DNA from 4 places in the Lysinibacillus sp. GW823-FHT02G10 genome. Region 4 is predicted to be linked to each of the others. Evidence: riboswitches for the same ligand, from Rfam matches in the RefSeq annotation. Region 4 holds a riboswitch; each other region holds the start of a gene.
What was found. A riboswitch is a leader RNA that binds a small molecule or an ion and turns the genes downstream of it on or off. The one in region 4 is predicted to bind S-adenosylmethionine.
Positions count from the first base shown of each region.

Region 1: linked by a shared signal. The riboswitch ahead of AC1RFD_RS16415 (MetQ/NlpA family ABC transporter substrate-binding protein) and the one ahead of AC1RFD_RS18675 (cyclase family protein) in region 4 are both predicted to bind S-adenosylmethionine.
Region 2: linked by a shared signal. The riboswitch ahead of AC1RFD_RS14410 (methionine ABC transporter ATP-binding protein) and the one ahead of AC1RFD_RS18675 (cyclase family protein) in region 4 are both predicted to bind S-adenosylmethionine.
Region 3: linked by a shared signal. The riboswitch ahead of AC1RFD_RS16750 (O-acetylhomoserine aminocarboxypropyltransferase/cysteine synthase family protein) and the one ahead of AC1RFD_RS18675 (cyclase family protein) in region 4 are both predicted to bind S-adenosylmethionine.

Region 1 is NZ_JBXAJI010000005.1:169,662-174,691, forward strand. It holds gene AC1RFD_RS16400 (carbon-nitrogen family hydrolase) at 1-415, opposite strand, end outside; gene AC1RFD_RS16405 (pyridoxal phosphate-dependent aminotransferase) at 512-1,681, shown strand; gene AC1RFD_RS16410 (PPC domain-containing DNA-binding protein) at 1,724-2,227, opposite strand; SAM riboswitch class I at 2,350-2,454, shown strand; gene AC1RFD_RS16415 (MetQ/NlpA family ABC transporter substrate-binding protein) at 2,543-3,373, shown strand; gene AC1RFD_RS16420 (methionine ABC transporter ATP-binding protein) at 3,481-4,506, shown strand; gene AC1RFD_RS16425 (methionine ABC transporter permease) at 4,499-5,030, shown strand, end outside.
Region 2 is NZ_JBXAJI010000004.1:80,090-85,119, forward strand. It holds gene AC1RFD_RS14400 (MetQ/NlpA family ABC transporter substrate-binding protein) at 1-611, opposite strand, end outside; gene AC1RFD_RS14405 (methionine ABC transporter permease) at 680-1,348, opposite strand; gene AC1RFD_RS14410 (methionine ABC transporter ATP-binding protein) at 1,338-2,366, opposite strand; SAM riboswitch class I at 2,449-2,552, opposite strand; gene AC1RFD_RS14415 (thioredoxin family protein) at 2,609-2,920, opposite strand; gene AC1RFD_RS14420 (toprim domain-containing protein) at 2,935-3,276, opposite strand; gene gcvH (glycine cleavage system protein GcvH) at 3,368-3,748, opposite strand; gene AC1RFD_RS14430 (arsenate reductase family protein) at 3,830-4,186, opposite strand; gene AC1RFD_RS14435 (acyl-CoA dehydrogenase FadE) at 4,370-5,030, opposite strand, start outside.
Region 3 is NZ_JBXAJI010000005.1:248,661-253,690, forward strand. It holds gene AC1RFD_RS16740 (homoserine dehydrogenase) at 1-269, opposite strand, end outside; gene AC1RFD_RS16745 (hypothetical protein) at 733-1,116, opposite strand; gene AC1RFD_RS16750 (O-acetylhomoserine aminocarboxypropyltransferase/cysteine synthase family protein) at 1,449-2,750, opposite strand; SAM riboswitch class I at 2,867-2,980, opposite strand; gene AC1RFD_RS16755 (glycerol-3-phosphate acyltransferase) at 3,136-3,768, shown strand; gene AC1RFD_RS16760 (DASS family sodium-coupled anion symporter) at 3,964-5,030, shown strand, end outside.
Region 4 is NZ_JBXAJI010000007.1:95,334-100,363, reverse strand. It holds gene AC1RFD_RS18690 (ABC transporter substrate-binding protein) at 1-145, shown strand, start outside; gene AC1RFD_RS18685 (AraC family transcriptional regulator) at 220-1,791, shown strand; gene AC1RFD_RS18680 (YuzC family spore coat inner layer protein) at 1,912-2,310, shown strand; SAM riboswitch class I at 2,392-2,497, shown strand; gene AC1RFD_RS18675 (cyclase family protein) at 2,587-3,324, shown strand; gene AC1RFD_RS18670 (DedA family protein) at 3,355-3,951, opposite strand; gene AC1RFD_RS18665 (Cof-type HAD-IIB family hydrolase) at 4,013-4,786, opposite strand.

The DNA of each region.
Region 1 (5,030 bases), on a different contig from region 4:
CTTCAATATCATCTAAAGCAAAACGATTCATTTCATCCCCTGCTTCCAAGTAAAGATGCTCGTCCATTAAACGGAAAAGATGTGCCTTGCTATATTCCCCAACTAGTTCTCCATTACGATCAAAGGTATACATCGTATTATAAAATTTATCGCCTTTCTTTGTTGAAACAGAGCCCCCTACAATATGTACATCAAGTTCCTTAGCAAGTTTAGCCAAAAAGGCCTTTGTCCGCTCACCATTGATATCTGCTAGCTCAGGTAGTTTCTCTAAAGCATAGCCTGTATTCCACATTTCAGGTAACACTATGATTTCTGCCCCATTTTTTGCAGCTTCACGAATCTTATCCTCGGCACGTTCAAAATTTTCTTCAACTTTGCCAAAGCCAATATTTAATTGAATACAACCGATTTTCATCTCTATTCCTCCTCTAGACAATTAACAGAAAAAGTAATACTATTTGCTTCATATTCTTCAATAATAATTATTATATTCTGAAAAAGGTGATCATGCATGGAATTCTCTAAAAAACTACAGCAACTACCCACTCAATTTTTTGCAGCACTCGTTCAAAAAGTAAACTTGGCTCTAGAAGAAGGGCGTGATGTCATTAACCTTGGGCAAGGAAATCCCGATCAGCCAACGCCTATTCACATCATTCAAGCATTACAGGAAGCAGCTGAAAATCCTCAAAACCACAAATATTCACCATTTAGAGGTCTCGCTGAATTACGCCAAGCTGCTGCGGACTTTTATCAACGTGAATATCAGGTAGAACTAAATCCAGATACAGAGGTAGCGATTCTTGGTGGAACAAAAATTGGTCTAGTTGAGCTACCTTTAGCTGTGTTAAACCCTGGTGACACGATGCTCTTACCAGATCCTGGCTATCCAGATTACCTATCAGGTGTTGTACTAGGAGACGTCAATTTTGAAGTAATGCCCCTTTTTGCTGAAAATGATTTCTTACCTGATTATCATGCATTACCTGATGAAGTGAAAGAAAAAGCAAAGCTTCTTTACTTAAATTACCCGAACAACCCTACAGGTGGTACAGCATCACTTGCGTTTTTTGAAGAGACCGTTCGCTTTGCGAAGGAGCACAATATTATCGTATCACATGATTTTGCTTATGGGGCAATAGGATTTGACGGTAATAAACCATTTAGCTTCCTTCAAGCAAAGGGTGCAAAAGAAGTAGGAGTTGAAATGTATACATTATCGAAAACCTATAATATGGCTGGCTGGCGTATAGGCTTCGCTGTAGGGAATGCCGAGATTATTGCTGCTATTAATCTAATTCAGGATCATCTGTTTTGTAGTCAATTCCCTGCCATTCAACAAGCCGCAGCAGTAGCACTGACGGCTTCCCAGCAATGTGCGGATGAACTACGAGCTACTTATGAGCGTCGCCGCAATGTACTCATTGAAGAAGCTCGAAGAATTGGCTGGCATGTTACGGCTCCAAAAGGCTCCTTCTTCGCATGGCTCCCTGTACCATTAGGCTATACAAGTGAACAGTTTGCTGATCTTTTGCTCGAAAAAGCTGATATCGCTGTAGCAGCAGGTAATGGCTTCGGTCAATATGGTGAAGGCTATGTTCGCGTAGGATTGCTGGTTAGTGAGGAGCGCTTACGTGAAGCAATCCATAGAATCGAGCAATTACAATTGTTTAAAAGATAATGACGCCATATCCTGTAGCTATCCCTAGCTACAGGATTATTACTATTTTTCAATTTTCCTTGGTTGCCCTAAACCATTTTCTAATGGATAAAATTGAACATGACCTGTTTCATCATCCCATTTTCGAATATGTTGAATCCCTTGTACCTCTGCCAACACGATGTCAGCAGTAATAACAGGGTTGCCTCCTTTTATTAAATGCCCACCTGATACAACACCCCATTGATCGCTCATAGAACCATGGAAATGTGTCTCATATCCACCCTCTCGCTTACACACCACACCTGAACCTTGAATAAATTCTAATGGTCCCTCTTTTTCAATCACATCACTAAAACGAACTTGAATTTGAACTGTTGCATCTGGCACTAAATAAACAAAGCTACTTTTTTGAAAGCTGCCAATACAGCTTACAATTGTTGCTGACTCTATACTATTCTCTTCGCAAAGCGCTTCAATTCCTTCAATGATATCTGTTCCCGTTAGAAAACGAGCACTAATAACCTTACCAAATGAACCTATACCATAATTAACTCTTACAGACATTGTTATCCCTCTTTTGCGTCGAAATATTATAATTATATAAAAAATTTAAAAATTATTTATTGACTTACTATACCCTATAAATTATATTAGTTCTATCGGAATTACAAAAAAATATTATAAATCTCTTATCAAGAGTAGCTGAGGGACTGGCCCTATGAAGCTCGGCAACCTCCTTTTTATAGGAAGGTGCTAAATCCTGCAAACGATCTTCGTTTGATAGATAAGAGAGGACATCTTTTCATGAGCCTCTCTTAATTTGTAAGAGAGTTTTTTTATTTTCAAAAAACCGATAAAAACAATCTTGGAGGTATTTTCATGAAAAAGAAAAATAAATTTTTAGTAGGTTTAGCAAGTTTAACATTAGTAGCAGCTTTGGCAGGCTGTGGCTCTAAAGAAGATAGTAAAAGCCAAGCTGAAGGAATTGATGAAAAGAAAATCGTTGTAGGCGTCACTTCTGGTCCACACGAACAAATTGCAGAAGTAGCCGCTAAAGTAGCAAAAGAAAATGGGCTAGAAGTAGAACTAAAATCATTTTCTGACTATGTTTTACCTAATACATCCTTAGCTGAAGGTGATCTTGATGCGAACAGCTATCAACACGAGCCTTTCCTAGATACATTTAATAAAGACCATGATACAGACTTAGTACCAGTGGGCAAGACGATTTTAAATCCAATGGGTATCTACTCAGAAAAATATAAATCCTTTGATGACATTCCTGACGGTGCAACGTTTGGCTTACCAAATGACCCAACGAATGGAGCACGTGCCCTCTTTGTTTTACAGGAAGCTGGCTATATTAAGTTAAAAGAGGGTGCAGACTTAACAGCCTCGATCCGTGATGTAGAAGAAAACAAAAAGAATTTAAAATTCATTGAATTAGAGGCAGCTCAAATTCCTAAACAACTTAGTGAAGTAGATGTAGCAGCTATTAATACAAACTTTGCACTAGAGGCTGGCATTAACCCTAAAGATGACTCTATTTTATTGGAATCTACTGATTCTCCATACGTGAACTATATTGTTGTACGTGCTGAAAATGAAAATGATCCAACAATTAAAAAGTTCGTTGAGGCTTACCAATCTGACGAAGTGCGTCAATTCATCGAAGAGGAATTCAAAGGTTCTGTAATCCCTAGCTGGTAATATGTTCAGAAAGCTTCTATAAAGCCGAAGAATCTGCTGAAATTCCCCAATGGGAAGACGAGCAGATTCTTGCTTTTTAGAAGGTTGAGAAAGGAGCAAACAATCGCATGATTCAATTACAAAATATCTCAAAAGAATTTAAATCGAAAAAAGGCATCATAAAAGCTGTGGATGGCATCAACCTTCACGTAAAAAAGGGACAAATTCATGGTGTAATCGGCTATAGTGGTGCTGGTAAAAGTACACTCATTCGTTGCGTTAATCTACTAGAACGTCCTACAGCAGGAAAAGTAGTGATAGACAATGTAGACATTACGACCCTTTCTCTTCACAAATTACGTCAAACACGCCAAAAAATCGGGATGATCTTCCAGCACTTTAATCTCTTAAAAACAGCAACAGTTTACAATAATATTGCAGTTCCCTTAAAGCTACTAGGCTATAAAGAGGCGGAAGTAAAAAACCGAGTAGCTAAGTATGCTGAAATTGTCGGTTTAACAGATAAACTAGATAGTTACCCAAATCAACTTTCAGGTGGTCAAAAACAGCGTGTGGCTATTGCACGTGCCTTAGCACAGGAACCAGAGATTTTACTTAGTGACGAAGCAACAAGTGCACTTGATCCTGAGACAACGGAAGCCATTCTTGAATTGTTGTTAAAAATTAATCGTGAATTAGGCATTACGATTCTGCTCATCACACATGAAATGAATGTAATTCAAAAAATTTGCGATGAGGTTTCTGTTCTAGAATCAGGGAAAGTTGTGGAATTTGGCACAGCGATTGAACTTTTTGCGAAACCGAATCACCCTACAACGCGAAAGTTTTTGAATACAATTTCACAACGTAATTTATCCCCTTCTCTTATTGAGCAATTAAATGTTTCAGGAAGTGTAATCCGTTTAACATTCCTTGGTGAAAGTACTGGTAAGCCATTATTAGCAGAAGTCACTAAGGTATATGATGTGCAACCAAATATTTTAACAGCTAATATTATTGAATTAAAAAACGGTATTGTCGGCAATATTGTGGTGCATTTACATGGCGAAACGCAGATTGTCCAAAAGGCGTTAACGTATTTTTCAGAAAATGGCGTGGCAGTGGAAGAATTAGGAGGTGCGTTCAATGAGTAGTATCCAAAGCTTCTTTACAGATTGGTCAGATGTTATTGGCAAAGCAATTATCGAAACATTTCAAATGGTCGGAATTTCATTATTTTTCTCCATTCTGATTGGCATTCCATTAGGGCTATTAATCGTTTTAACACGACCAGGACAATCCTTTGAAAATAAATTTTTCTATCAGTTTTTTAATCTATTTATCAATATTGTTCGCTCTGTTCCATTTATCATTTTACTATTCTTCATCTTACCTTTTACCAAGTTAATTGTAGGTACAACAATTGGTGTTAAAGGTGTAATCGTTCCACTAGTTGTTTACACAGCTCCTTATATTGCACGACTGATGGAGTCTGCGCTTTTAGAAGTGGATTCCGGAGTAGTAGAAGCCTACACAGCCATGGGTATTAAACGTCGCCATATCATTTGGCATGTCCTATTACGTGAAGCGCGACCATCTATTATTTTAGGCTTAACAATTGCCACAATAGGATTAATTGGTGCAACAGCAATGGCAGGAATGGTTGGTGCTGGCGGTT
Region 2 (5,030 bases), on a different contig from region 4:
TCGTACATTTGTACAAGCATTTCTGGGGCAGTATTTGCATCGAATTTAAAGTTTTTAGGATTTTCTTCAATATCCTTTAATTCTGCTGCTGTTTTATCAATGCCTTCTTTTAATTTGATTAAGCCTTTAGCCTCTAACAATGACAGCATACGACCATGGTCAGATACTGAGTTAGAAAGTAAAATTGTTGCGCCTTCAGGCAGGTCTTCTAACGTTTTATATTTTTTAGAGTAAATACCGATTGGTTCAATATGAACGCCACCTGCATTAACGAAATCATAGCCATTGTCTTTAATTTGTAGCTCTAAGTAAGGAATGTGCTGGAAATAGTTTGCATCAATATCTTTTGACTCTAAATCTTGGTTTGGTAGAACATAATCTGTATACGTTTCAATTTTAAGGTCTATGCCTTCTTTAGCTAAGATCGGTTTTGCTTTTTCTAAAATAACTGCGTGCGGTGTATTAGAAGCACCTACTTTTAATGTTACGTTTTCTTTGTTATCTGTTTGATCGCCAGATGCTGATTTTTCATCTTCTTTTTTATCTGTACCGCAAGCTGCTAATGCTAGTACAAGTATTGATAAAAATAATCCTGCTAATAACTTTTTCATTTATGACACTCCCTTTTATTTGTTTAAAATATGTTAGCGGTAAAAACCGGAATAACCCCTTTTTCTTGCTAGCGTTTATCAATTTTCTCGGTAATTAAATCACCAATCCATTGAATAATAAATACGACTACTAAGATCAAAATAGTTGCCATTAATGTCACATCTTGGCGATTTCGCTGGAAGCCGTCTAAGAAAGCTAAGTTACCAAGACCACCTGCACCAATAATTCCTGCCATCGCTGTATATCCTACAAGAGCAACAGCCGTTACAGTGATACCAGAAATCAAAGCTGGTAATGATTCAGGAACCAATACTTTCCAAATAATCGTAGAAGTTTTTGCTCCCATTGAACGGGCTGCTTCAATCACACCTTTATCAATTTCACGTAACGCAATTAATACCATACGAGCATAAAACGGTGCTGCACCGATAATTAAAGCAGGTAACGCCGCATTGGCACCGCGAATTGTACCTAGTAAAAACTTCGTAAATGGAATTAATAAAATAATTAATACGATAAATGGAATGGAACGGAAAATATTAACGAGTGATCCTGTTAAAAAGTTAACGATTTTATTTGCCCATAACTGATTGGGGCTAGTTAAAAATAGAACAATACCAATGACTAACCCAAGAATAAATGTCACAACCGTTGATATAGCTGTCATGTATAAAGTTTCATACGTAGCTTGCCACATATTTTCCCAGTCTACATTCGGAAAGAGATTAGTTAGCATTTTCAATCACCTCCGTCTGTACTTCCACTGTATTTAAATAACGAAGGGCTTCAGTGACGTTTGTCTGAGAGCCATCAATTTGCACAATCAATGTACCATATGCACCATTTTTTGTTTGCGAAATATTTCCGTGAACAATACTTACTTCTACATCAAATTGTTTCACAAGATGTGAGATGACAGGCTGTTCTGTTTTTTCACCAACAAAAATCAATTTGACAAGTTGTCCAGTTGGATAGTTTGTTTTAATTTGTGCTACCGTATCCTGTGTTTCCTTAGTGTCTGTAATTTGAGATACAAACTTCTTAGTAATAGCCGCCTGTGGGGCTTGGAAGACTTGTAATACCTCACCACGTTCCACAATTTCGCCTGCCTCCATCACCGCTACACGATGACAAATTTTGCGGATGACATGCATTTCGTGGGTAATCAGGACGATTGTTAAGCCTAAGCGTTCATTTATATCTACGAGTAAATCAAGAATGGCATCCGTTGTTTCAGGGTCGAGTGCGGATGTCGCCTCATCACATAGTAAAACCTCTGGATTATTCGCTAATGCACGTGCAATTCCTACACGCTGCTTTTGTCCCCCAGAAAGCTGGGATGGATATGCCTTATCGCGCCCTTCTAAGCCTACAAGGGCAATTAATTCCTTCACACGCGCTTCACGTTGAGCCTTTGGGAAGCCTGCGATTTCTAAAGGGAATGCAATATTTTCGGCAACTGTTCTTGACCAAAGTAAATTAAAATGCTGGAAAATCATACTTACCTTTTGTCTAGCTGCTCTAAGTTTTTGCCCTTTTATCGATGAAAATTCTTGATTGTTCACCGTTACTGTTCCTGCTGTCGGTTTCTCTAAACCGTTTAATAAACGAATCATGGTACTTTTACCAGCACCACTATAGCCGATAATGCCAAAAATTTCACCTTTATTAATAGTAAGGTTGACGTCTTTGACTGCCGTTAATTCGCCATTTGCTGTTTTGTATTTCTTTGTAATATTTTGAAGCTGGATCATAGCGAATACTCCTTTTCTCATATAGAAAACCCCTTCACTCACAGACAAGTAGAAGGGGTCACGTATGATACGTTAAACCGTTCTCTCATCTTTCAAAGAAAAATCTTTGGGTGATTTGGCACCTTTTCACATTGTGATGGTTGCCGGGCTTCATAGGGCACTTCCCTCCGCCACTCTTCATAAGAGTTCGATATATTTAATGTTTTAGTAATATATTTGATACTTTACCACGCTAGTAAAGTTCAGTCAATTGATTTTTTTAACAATTCATATAAAAATGGTACGGATTGAAAAGCATAAATCTTTTCTGTCACTTTTCCGCCATCACTGATGAGTAGACATGGAACACTTTCAATTTGATGCTCATAAGCTATGTGTTCCAAAAAGTTGATATTTGCTTTACCAATTTGTAGCTGTGGCAGTAATTGCTCAATAATGGACATCATTTTAGATGCCACTGCACACGTTCCACACATCGGTGTATATAAATAAAATGCAGTTTTCTCTCCCGACTGTTTAGCCGCTTCCCACTGCTCTATTGACCATTCTTCCATTTACTCACGCAACCTTACAAAATATATTCATTATGGATTGAAAAATGTGCACGCAGTAAGATCATTGCTAGCACTTTTCTTGGTGTCGTTTCTACTTCCTTGTATGTTGGCATTGTGCGCAGATGCTCAGCCTCTGGATAATGTCTGTCCATTAATGCACGTAGCTTATCACCAGAAGTATCTGCATCAAAAAAAGTAAATAGCTCACAGCCCTCATAGGGATCCAGTAGTTCTTCTAATTGATGCACACCAATTGTACCATTCGTACATAGTATTGTAACATTCTCATTCAAAATAGGCTCAATTTGTAGCTTATCTGAGCGCCCTTCTACTATCAAGCATTTTCCCTCGAACATTACGCCACCTCCATTTAGAGATCCCCACTTATAAGTCATTATATAACAAAAAACGCCGGTAGTTTCCGACGTTTTTCGATTATGGCTTGTCTTATTCAGCGATCATTTCTTCGTATTGCTCTGCTGTCATTAGTTTCTCAACTTCTGATGCGTCAGCAGGCTCAACAACGATCATCCATGCTTTTTCATATGGTGATTCATTAACGAATTCTGGGCTATCTTCTAAATCTGCATTTACTTCAACTACAGTACCTGAGATTGGTGCATATAATTCAGAAACAGTTTTTACTGATTCTACGCTACCGAATGGATCATCTGTTTTGATTTCGTCGCCAACTTGTGGAAGCTCAACGAATACGATATCTCCTAATTCAGATTGTGCGAAGTGAGTAATACCAATACGTACTTTTCCATCTTCTACTTTTACCCATTCATGTTCTTCAGAGTATCGTAAGTCTTTAGGTGTGCTCATGCAAAAAACCCCTCCATAAATATGTAATATATTCACTTTCAGTGTGCCATACTTCTCCTATAAATACAAGGTTTAATACGGTTATTTCCAAGCTTGCTCAAAATCTACTTCTTTAAAACCTAAAGTAACTTTTTTTCCATCTGTCACGATGGGACGTTTCATTAACATGCCATCTGAAGCAAGTAGCTCAAGCTGCTCATCCTCCGTCATTTCCGCTAACTTGTCCTTTAAGCCAAGCTCACGATATTTCATGCCTGAGGTATTAAAAAATTTCTTCAAAGGCTGTCCACTAGCTTGCCAAATAGCTGTTAGTTCTTCTTTAGTCGGAGGTTGCTCTGCGATATGTACCTCTTCATAGGAAACCTCATGCTCATTTAACCACTTCTGTGCCTTTTTACATGTTGTACATTTCGGATAATGGAAAAATTGAATCGTCATTACAATGCTCCTCTTCTGTCTTTTTCTGTAGTATACCATCATAGTTGTTTTCAATGGTGAACTTCACTCTTTTTTGTAAGTTTATCCACCAGTTGTGCAAATTTATCCGCTCCTTTTACGATTATCCATCTCATATAAAAAACCTAGCTATCTTTTGCAGATAGCTAGGTTAAATTTGCACTATTATACAATATATTTTTCAGCATCAATTAATTTAACGGAAGCCTCACGCTTCTTCGCAATTAAATTGTATGGATTATTACGCGTTAGCTTACGCAGTGCAGATAATGTCATACGGGCTGCATCGCCATCCGCTGAAGCAAGAATTGTGTCTTTTGCTTCTTTTTCGATTTCTGCGAATGCTTCTTGGCAGAAAATTTGTGTGTATAGCAATTTTTGATGTGCTTTTTCAGCACCGTCACGAGCAATTGCTTTTTCTGTACGTAAGACAGCTGATTCCATTGCAAATAATTGGTTAGCTATATTCGCAATGTTTACCAATACTTCTTGCTCTTGATCAAGCTTTGCACCAAAGCGTTGTGCTGCTAATCCTGCAGCTAATACAGCAATCTTCTTGGCATTTTTCACTAAATATTTTTCTTGTGCTAACGGCTCTGTACCGATATCCTCTGGCATTAGCATAAGCAGCTCTTGCTGTAAATTTTGGGCAACTTGTAATAATGGTAGCTCACCCTTTAGCGCCTTTTTCATAAATGTGCCAGGTACAATCATGCGGTTAATTTCGTTTGTACCTTCAAAAATTCGATTAATACGAGAATCACGGTAAATACGCTCTACCTCATATTCAGCCATAAAGCCATAACCGCCATGAAGTTGGACAGCT
Region 3 (5,030 bases), on a different contig from region 4:
TTTAAATAACTGTATGCAGGTTCTTCGTTCACAATTGCTTCAAACACTACCTGCATACCTGGCTCTGCTAAGACTTCATCCATACTTGTTGTCATTAAATGTGCTGTGCCTGGGACACGTTCACGACTAGCATCTGTCACTAAAATCTTCGCTACCTCTAATTCAATACCTAATTTATTTTTTAGCTCTTCTCGTTTTTCATTTAAAATATGGTAAATCCCCTGACCTACCGTTCCAAATCCTAAAATCGCTGCCTTTATAGTTGCCATTCTTGTTATTCCCTCCAACTTACATTCCGCAGTTTCATTAAAGCTAATTTTCCATGGGGTTGTGTCATGACAATTTGACACCCACCGCAGTCTTTAGCCAACAACTCTCTTTGTATGAGTTTCGCTATTTCTATATGTGTTAGGACACACACAAATTCAAATAATTCAAAATTTAACTTAAAGAAAATTGTAACGCAAATACACGCTTTGCACAAGAAAAATCTTTCTAGGAAGGACATTTGTTTTCTCTAGATGTGCAAAAGAAATCGGTTTCATTCCCTTTATTATACGTTTTATTAATCAATCTATAAGATTTGAACAAATATTGACTATTTACATTTCAATATATGAATGTCTTTCTTCTATTATATATATGTATGCTCAGACACTCATAACAATCCCTTTAAAGAAAAAACTCATTCCCTGTAGCAGCAGAGAATGAGCTTAAAAATATGAGGGGGTTTTAACTTGCTTTTGAAAGCAATTGATAACGATATTGTGCTAAAGCTTGTTGAACAAGACTAATCTCTTCTTCTGTAAAATTTGGTATTGCATACGTACGTTCCACTAATTGAAATGTACCATACTTCAAGTAAAACTCTGTTGCAGGAAGTGAGATATGGCTCACACCGTACTGTTCATATGCCTCAAATACTTCCTTTACAGTAAAGTCCTTTTCAGTAAAAACATGTTCTTGAAATGCTGTATGACCAAATACTTCCTGCCATTTTCTTTCGACTGATGTAAGAAGGTGTTGAATGGATTTATTGTTGACAAATACATGCCCTTCATTTAGCTCATATATTAGATAGGATACAATGTTTTGCGCACTATAGATGTTACCCATTTTAAACACTCCTTTATCATCAGTTTTTGGGAAGAGTAATCACTGGCTAGGCAACTACTCTTCTATATATTCAAAAGTGGGGGAGCACTTATGAAAACATTTACCTTTTTTAAAAAAATTTTCGTACTGTTAACTTATTTCCTAGTATATAACATGGATTTAATAAAGTCAATAATACATATAAAATTACTTGGTATTATTTTTTATAAGGTTCTGATAATTAACGGGTGCAGTAATAGATTGATGTAGCAACGTTTAACGCATTACCAAATGAGGCTAATCGAATGAGAAAATACGTTAACGTCACAACATCTTACCATTTTCTTTAAACTTTAAGCTTCTACTGTTTGTTCAGTTGTTGTAGCCTGTGTAATGGCTTGATCTAAATCAGCAATAATATCCTCTACTGCCTCTAAACCGATGGATAAGCGAATGAGCGACTCGGTTACACCAGCTTGAACTAATTCGTCTGCTGATAGTTGCTGATGAGTAGTGGAAGCTGGATGAATAATTAATGACTTTGCATCACCTACATTTGCTACATGTGAAAATAATTTCACGCTATCAATAAGCTTTCGCCCAGCTTCTCGTCCACCCTTTATGCCAAATGTAAGCACTGAACCGAAGCCATTTCTTAAATATTTTTTTGCTAACTCATGTGTCGGAAAATCTTCTAGGCCATTATAATTTACATACTCCACAGATGGGTGGTTTTGTAAATACTCAGCCACTGCCAATGCATTTTCATTGTGTTTAGGGATACGCAGATGAAGCGTTTCTAACCCTTGCAATAAATTAAAAGCAGCATCAGCACTTAATGTTGGACCAAAATCACGTAATAATTGTACACGTAGCTTTGTAGCAAAGGCAGCAGAAGCTGTATCAATTCCATAACGTAGACCATGGTAAGAGGCATCTGGTTCAGTAAAACCAGGGAATCGACCGCTAGTCCAATCAAACTTACCAGCGTCTACAACAACGCCCCCTAAAGTTGTACCATGACCTCCTATCCATTTAGTTGCTGAATGAACTACAACATCTGCGCCGTATTCAATAGGTGTAGAACCGTAAGGAGAAGCGAACGTGCTGTCAATAATTAATGGTAGACCATTATCATGTGCAATTTTAGCTACTGCCTCAATATCTAAAACCTTTAAACTTGGATTACCATAAACCTCTGCAAAGACAGCTTTTGTTTTATCAGTAATCGCTGCTTTGAAATTCTCTGGGTTTGTTTCATCTACAAAAATTGTTTTAATACCATAGTTTGGCAATGTGTTAGCAAATAAATTATACGTACCACCATATAAAGAACTAGCTGCTACTATCTCATCACCAGCTCCAGCTAGATTTAAAATGGAAAATGCGATAGCTGCTGCACCAGATGAAAGTGCTACTGCTGCTGTTCCACCTTCCAATAAAGCCACACGTTTTTCAAACACATCAACTGTTGGGTTGGTAATTCGTGTGTAAATGTTCCCTGCTTCCTCTAAGGCAAAAAGACGTTGCGCATGAGCAGTGTCTTTAAATACGAAAGCAGTTGAGCGATAGACTGGAACTGTGCGAGAACCCGTCACTGGGTCTGGCTCTTGACCACCATGCAACAGCAATGTTTCTGGTTTAAAATTTGTCATTGTGTACCTCCAAATGGTTATTTTTTTACGATGGTACCGGAGATGAGGAGGATTTTTCTGTAGAAAACAAAAACCCTCTTCAGCTAAGAAGAGGGTTGCGGTTGCAAGTTTTCCTCCCCTTATCTGCCAGATCCAAGTAAGAATCTGTAGGAATTAGCACCTTAGTAAGCTCATTGCTTACTGGTTGCCGGGCATCATAGGGCCTATCCCTCCGCCGCTCTTGATAAGAGTATGAGATTCAATTTCCATCGTTGTTACACAGTATAAACATAGAGTTTTTTTCTGTCAACAAGTAAATTTTATTTTTTCCGAAACTTCTGTCTGCTCTTATACGTAATATGAACGCATACACTATTTTAGAAAAAATTTTGAGAGGAGTATTTTTATGGTAAAGGCCGTGATCATTTTTCTTATGATTGGCTATTTAATAGGCTGTATTCACGGCTCTAAAGTGGCTCAATTTTTATCGGGGGTTGATTTAAAAAAGGCTGGCCACGGTAATGCTGGTGCCTCTAATGCTACTCTTTCCCTTGGCTGGAAGTATGGCGTTTTAGTAGCCCTCATCGATATAGGCAAAGGCGTTGTCGCTATTATAGGTGCGCATTTTTATCTAGGGGACGCCATTCATTTAACAGAAGAACAAATTTGGCTGCTTACTTATATTATGGCTGCTGGGGTTATTTTAGGTCATAATTTCCCCTTCTACATGGGCTTCAACGGCGGGAAAGGAACGGCCTCCATCATTGGTATTTTACTTGCTGTTGATTGGAAGATTGGTTTATTTGCACTTATTTTATTTGTTATTTTATCCTTTGCAACAAATTATTTAATTGTAGGTGTTCTAGAATTTTATCTCGTGTTTTGTACAGTAACTTATTTATGGATTCCTGGCATTGGCCCAACCATTATAGCTCTTCTTCTTTTTGGCATAGCCATCATCCTGCACCTCGAAAATATTAAACGATTAGTCAATGGAACAGAGCCTAAAGTAACATCTGCCTTTAAGAAAAAGAAATAATATTTAATGGATATTTTTGTATTTTTTGTGACCGTATTTTTTCTCTTTATCTACTCATATTGCTGTAAAAAACACCATTTTCACATAGATTTTTTTCTACAATAAAATAGACATATTCTTATCTCAATAAAACATTATACAGGCCGATGTTATGGATAATAATCGTCATTTTTATCGTAGAAAGGATGAGAAAATATGTCTTCACCAAAGCAAGCAGCTACAAAACTTAATTTAAAGCCACTATGGATTGGCTTGGCATTCGCGTTACTAATCATTATTACCTTCTTACCTAACAATGGTGATTTACCTATAGCTGGGCAACGAGCTTTAGCCATTTTAGCTTTTGCAGTCATCCTTTGGGTTACAGAGGCCGTTTCATATCCTGTGAGCTCGGCCATGATCATTGCACTAGTAACTGTTTTACTAGGACTCGCTCCGTCAATGGATAATCCAACTACAGAGCTAGGAACAGCTAGCGCATTAAAATTATCTTTAAGTGGCTTTAGTAATTCTGCCGTTGCTTTAGTAGCAGCAGCTCTTTTTCTAGCGGCAGCAATGCAAATTACTAATCTACATAAACGACTTGCACTTTGGATTCTTTCACTGGTAGGAACGAAAACAAAAGCTATCGTATTTGGCGCTATTTTAGTGTCTATCGTCCTCGCATTTTTTGTACCTTCTGCTACAGCACGAGCTGGCGCGGTAGTACCGATATTGCTTGGAATGGTGGCAGCATTTGGTTTACCACGTGATAGTCGGCTTGCTGCCTTATTAGTTATTACTTCGGTACAAGCCGTTTCCATTTGGAATATTGGTATTAAAACTGCAGCAGCTCAAAATATGGTGGCTTTAAACTTTATCCAAGAGCAATTTAAGGTGGATATTTCATGGGGTGCTTGGCTACTTTATGCAGCCCCCTTCTCAATTATTATGTCGATCTTTTTATTTTTCATTATGATTGCTTTAATTAAACCTGAGACTAGCAATATCGAAGGTGGTAAAGAGGTCATCAAAAAACAGCTTGCAGAGCTTGGCCCATTAAAGGCTCCTGAAATTCGTTTAATCATTACATCCGTAGTTTTACTATTTTTCTGGGCAACTGAAGGGAAGCTACATCCATTTGATACGACAACAGTCACAATTATTGCTATCGCGATTCTATTAATGCCTAAAATCGGTGTGTATTCATGGAAGGAAGTTGAGCCTCATATTCCATGGGGGACAATTATCGTCTTTGCGGTAGGCATTATGTTAGGAACCAT
Region 4 (5,030 bases):
ATGGTTAGATAGTACACTATGGAAAACACTCCCTGCTGTAAAAAATGGGCATGTTTATATTGCTGATCGCACATATTGGCAATCTGGCGCAATCACAGCCAACTTGCTAAAGTATGATGATTTAGAGAAATGGTTCGTCAAATAATTTTCCAAAGAAAGCTCTTAATGAGGGCTTTCTTTGTGTTGTTCTGCCAATTCAAAAAAAGGGGTGAATTATTAATGGGTAACTTAACACATGTTTATACGTTACAAAATATCTCTTATTCAATTCAACCGTCAAAAAAGTTATTGATTAGTAGTGATTTCTATACACTTTTTATCGTAATGAATGGTAGCGGAAAGCTAGCCATAGATCATGACACCATTCATTTTAGTGAAGAAAAGTGCATATTGATTCCGCCAAATAACACGGTTAGTATCCACATTCAAAGTGAACACCTTTGTTTTTATCAGTTACAATTCAACATTGTCAATCTCAGCAATAGTCAAAATTCATATAGTCATTTTACAAGTATCAGCGAACGACATCTTCTCCCCTTTTCACAATGTCATAGACTGCTAGAAGTCATCTATCAAAACCGGTTAGCGGAGGATGAACACACGATTTTTGAACAGCATGTGCACTTTCAAGAGCTGATGTTATTACTCTTACATCAAACCATACCCAAGCAGATGAAAAAAAATGATCGCCAATCTGTTGAGCAGTCCGTTAACCATTTACAAAAACATTTTGAAAAAGAGTGGACGGTTGAGCAGCTAGCACAGCTAGCTGACGTACCAAGATGGAATTACACGCGCATTTTTAAAGATATTACGGGACAAATTCCTCTTCACTATTTAACTAAACTTCGTATTGAAAAAGCTAAGCATTTATTAATGACAACAAATGATCGAGTATTTGAAATTAGCCAGTCTGTCGGATTTAATAATGAGTATTATTTCAATCGTCGCTTTAAGGAACATGTCGGCATCTCTCCAGGACAATATCGAAGAAATCAAAGCAGCCATATACGTGTATTTGCACCATTCTTAGAAGATTTCTTTGTTGCGCTTGGGATTACGCCAATTGCTCAATTCAGTCATTCAAAATGGGGGAAACAAGACTATTTAGGTCTACAGAAAGTGCCAGATATCGATGTACAAAATAGAGAAATGGATCGACTCTTTTACTATAAGCCAACTTTAATTATGTTAGATTCTGGTGTAGAGCGTTGGGAATCCTTTCAGCACTTAGATGAAGTAGCCCCCGTCTGCCATCTTTCACACCCTGGAGAGAATTGGCAATCTACTTTATTTAAAATTGCAGATCTAACAGGAAAAACCTCCTTGATGCAAGACGTAATCCTACAATATGAAGATAAAGTACAACAAGCAAAAGGAATTCTTAGCAAATCTGTTTATGGGCAAAGTGTAGCATTTCTCCGTATTTCAGCCATTGGCATTACTCTATATGCGGGTCCTGAATGTGGCTATACGGGCCCCATTTTATATCGTGACTTAGGTTTAATGCCACATTCACTAGTATGGAGTATTCCGCACAATCAACGTAAAGCACAACTGACATTTGCTCAATTGTTGCAATTAGATGCTGATCATTTATTTATTACCTTTGATAAACAACATTCCATTTATGAAAATGAGGAACGTGCTATTTTAAAAACTCCTACTTGGAAAAACCTAGCTGCCGTTAAAAGCAACTGTGTCTATGAAGTAGACTTTTTAACATGGATGAATTATGGCATTTTATCACATAGTAAAAAAATTGATGATGTCTTAAATGTACTTGGCTAAAAGGAAGCTTACTTTAGCTTCCTTTTTCAATGATTAGGACAAACATTGCACTGCTAATAACACCGAAAGCCGTTTTGCTACATAAGATAGGATATCAGTTATAGGATAGGAGGAATGACCTTGTATTACAATCCTTATCCGTATTTTGTGCATCCCTATCATTATCCAACATCGCCTATCGCTAATCATTTTGCCATTAGACCCTTTTCGCAACATCTAGCAATGCCGACCAATAATCCTTTTCCACCTGTCGATACACACAAATTAAAAGCTTCAGCATCACGGATAAAGGCAATGATGCAGCAAGCCCAATTACTTACGGATAAAATAGATAGCTCCCAACAATTCGCACATGATTTAATGAATGCTGCTCAACTTTCAAATAAAACAGAGGTTGAAAAATTAATCACATCAACAGGCATTACGATGAAATTTGAAACAAACTATACACCAGACAGTTTTAGAATACGTCTTATTGATAATGATTGTTGTGGAGTCACCTTAAATTTGAATTGGTGAAAATTCCTAGTGAACTTGTAAACTATAAAAAACTATGCTAAAGTGTTTGTATTGTTATTTCTGAAAATTCTTATATTACTTTTCTTATCAAGAGAGACGGAGGGATTGGCCCGATGAAGTCTCAGCAACCAGCTAACAGTATGGTGCTAATTCCAATTGGCAAAATGATCAGCCTTGAAGATGAGAAGAAGAACTACCGTTGTTGCAGCAGGAGTCCTCTTCTATTAGGGGACTCCTTTTTATTTACAACTATTTTTACAGAAAGCAGGGAAATCGATGTCTAATGAACTTTTACAAGCATTGCAATTATTAAAATCGAAACAGTGGGTTGACTTAACACATACATTCGGCCCTAATTCACCACATTTTTTTATGTTTGAGGACGCTAAATTTGAAACGTTATTTTCTCATAAGGACGGTTTCTTCGCTCAACAATTCACGTTCCCTGGTCAATATGGCACACATATCGACCCACCCATTCATTTTGTGCGAGATACTCGCTACTTAGAAGAATTAGAACTAAAAGAGCTTGTTCTTCCCCTTGTTGTTATTGATAAATCACAAGAGGCTGCGAGCAACCATGATTTTTCATTAAGTGTTGAAGATATTCTTGATTTTGAGGACAAGCATGGAGAAATTGAAGCAGGAACATTTGTAGCATTACGCACAGATTGGAGTAAGCGCTGGCCAGATAAAGAGGCTTTCAGTAATAAGGATGCAGATGGACATAACCATATCCCTGGCTGGGGTTTAGAAGCTTTACAGTTTTTACTAAAAGAACGCAAGGTAAGCGCAATTGGTCATGAAACTTTCGATACGGACTCTGCTGCTGATTTTCGTAAAAATGGCAAGCTAGATGGCGAATATTTTGTACTTGACCAAGACACCTATCAAATTGAGCTAATGACGAATTTGGACAAGCTACCTGCGAAAGGCGCTATCATCTTCAATATCGTACCTAAGCCAGAAAAAGCATCTGGCTTCCCTGTGCGCTCATTTGCTATTTTGCCATAACTTAAAAGTCGGTATAGCGTATACCGACTTTTATGTTTGTCCATTTCTTTTTTTGAATAGAAAGTAAACAATGAGCATCCCTACAATAAATAAAAGGATAAGATAGATACTATAATGAGTCAGATAGTATCCAACAAATCGCCATTTCTCTCCAAGCATCTTTCCTAATGATATAAATGTGAACGTCCAGATAAATGCCCCTGTATAGGCAAAAAGCGCAAACTTTCTATAAGGATAATTATTAATAGCCGCAATATACGCTGTCAAATGACGTACCCCGGGGATAAAATAGCCAATTAATAATAGGGTAGGTCCTATTTTTGTAAACATCTTTTTCGTAAAGTCAATTTTTTGCTCTGTAATATGAATTTTAGGCCCATATTTCTGCAATAACGGTAAGCCAAAACGATAACCAATATAGTAACTTAAGGTAATGCCTCCAACCGCACCAATCATTGCACTGACTAAAGCAGGAATATGTTCAAGACTTTCTCGGTAAACACTATAGCCTACATAAGTTAGAAACACCTCATCAGGAAGTGGCACCCCTACAATACCTCCAATTAGAATCACGATAATTCCAAAGTATCCGTAATGTTCAATTAGAGACTGCACGTGATGTGCCATAAATCATCCCACCTAAAATTTATTAAAATCTACCTGCTATATATAGTGTAGCCTCAGCGCTCTAAATGACTTGAAGCTGACGTAAAGCAAAATTGATACCGCCATCCGTAGATGTCTTTGTAACAAAATTCGCAACACTTTTTAGAGCTTTACTACCATTTCCCATGGCAATTCCTACTCCTACATATTCCAACATGTCAATATCATTATCCCCATCCCCAAAGGCAATCGCATTCTTAGGGTCAATATTGAAATGATCAAGCACCGCTTTAATAGCTATAGACTTCGAAACATCCTGCTGTAATACATTCACAATATAAGGATGCCAACGCTGTAAAAATATATTCGAAACTTGGCTAGTATATCTTTTTTCAGCCAGCTCATCCGCATATAGACACATGAGAAAAACCTCTTCATCTACAATTTTTTCATTTATATGTGGAAAATCCCGTAAAGATAAAGTTTCTTGCATCGCTCTTAAAGCTACTGGACTTTGTATGCTATTCATGGATAGCTGCTCTGTAAAAAATGTTAGGCTATGCTGCTGTTCCTGTGCAAACGCCTGTACATTGTGGACAATTTCTTTGGCAATCGGAGTTTTATGTATGACAAGATCCTTATGTTTCACATAGGCCCCATTTGCAGTAATAAAGGTTTCAATCCCCAGCGCTTTTAACTCATAGCACATAGATAAGGGTCTTCCAGTAGCCGCTACAAGATGGATTCCTTTTTCTTGCAATAGCTGAATAGCTTGTTTTGTACTTTCTTCCACACAGCCATCCTCGTAATTAATCAATGTGCCGTCTACATCAAAAAACACGATATTATACTTCATTTTGAGCACTCCTTCATAGTCATTTAGAACCAATTTATAATTTTTCTCCCATGAAATATGTGAAAGTATTTTGACAAACTTTAAGCAAACTATATAACTTCCTTTTGCACCACCGATAAAAACTATTACAAGCGTATTTATAATAATATTTAACTAAAAATTCCTTGAATATTTTTATTTAATAATTCTAAAGGAGTATACCAAAGAACACAAAATTGTTAAAATAAAAGATAATATCTTAAAT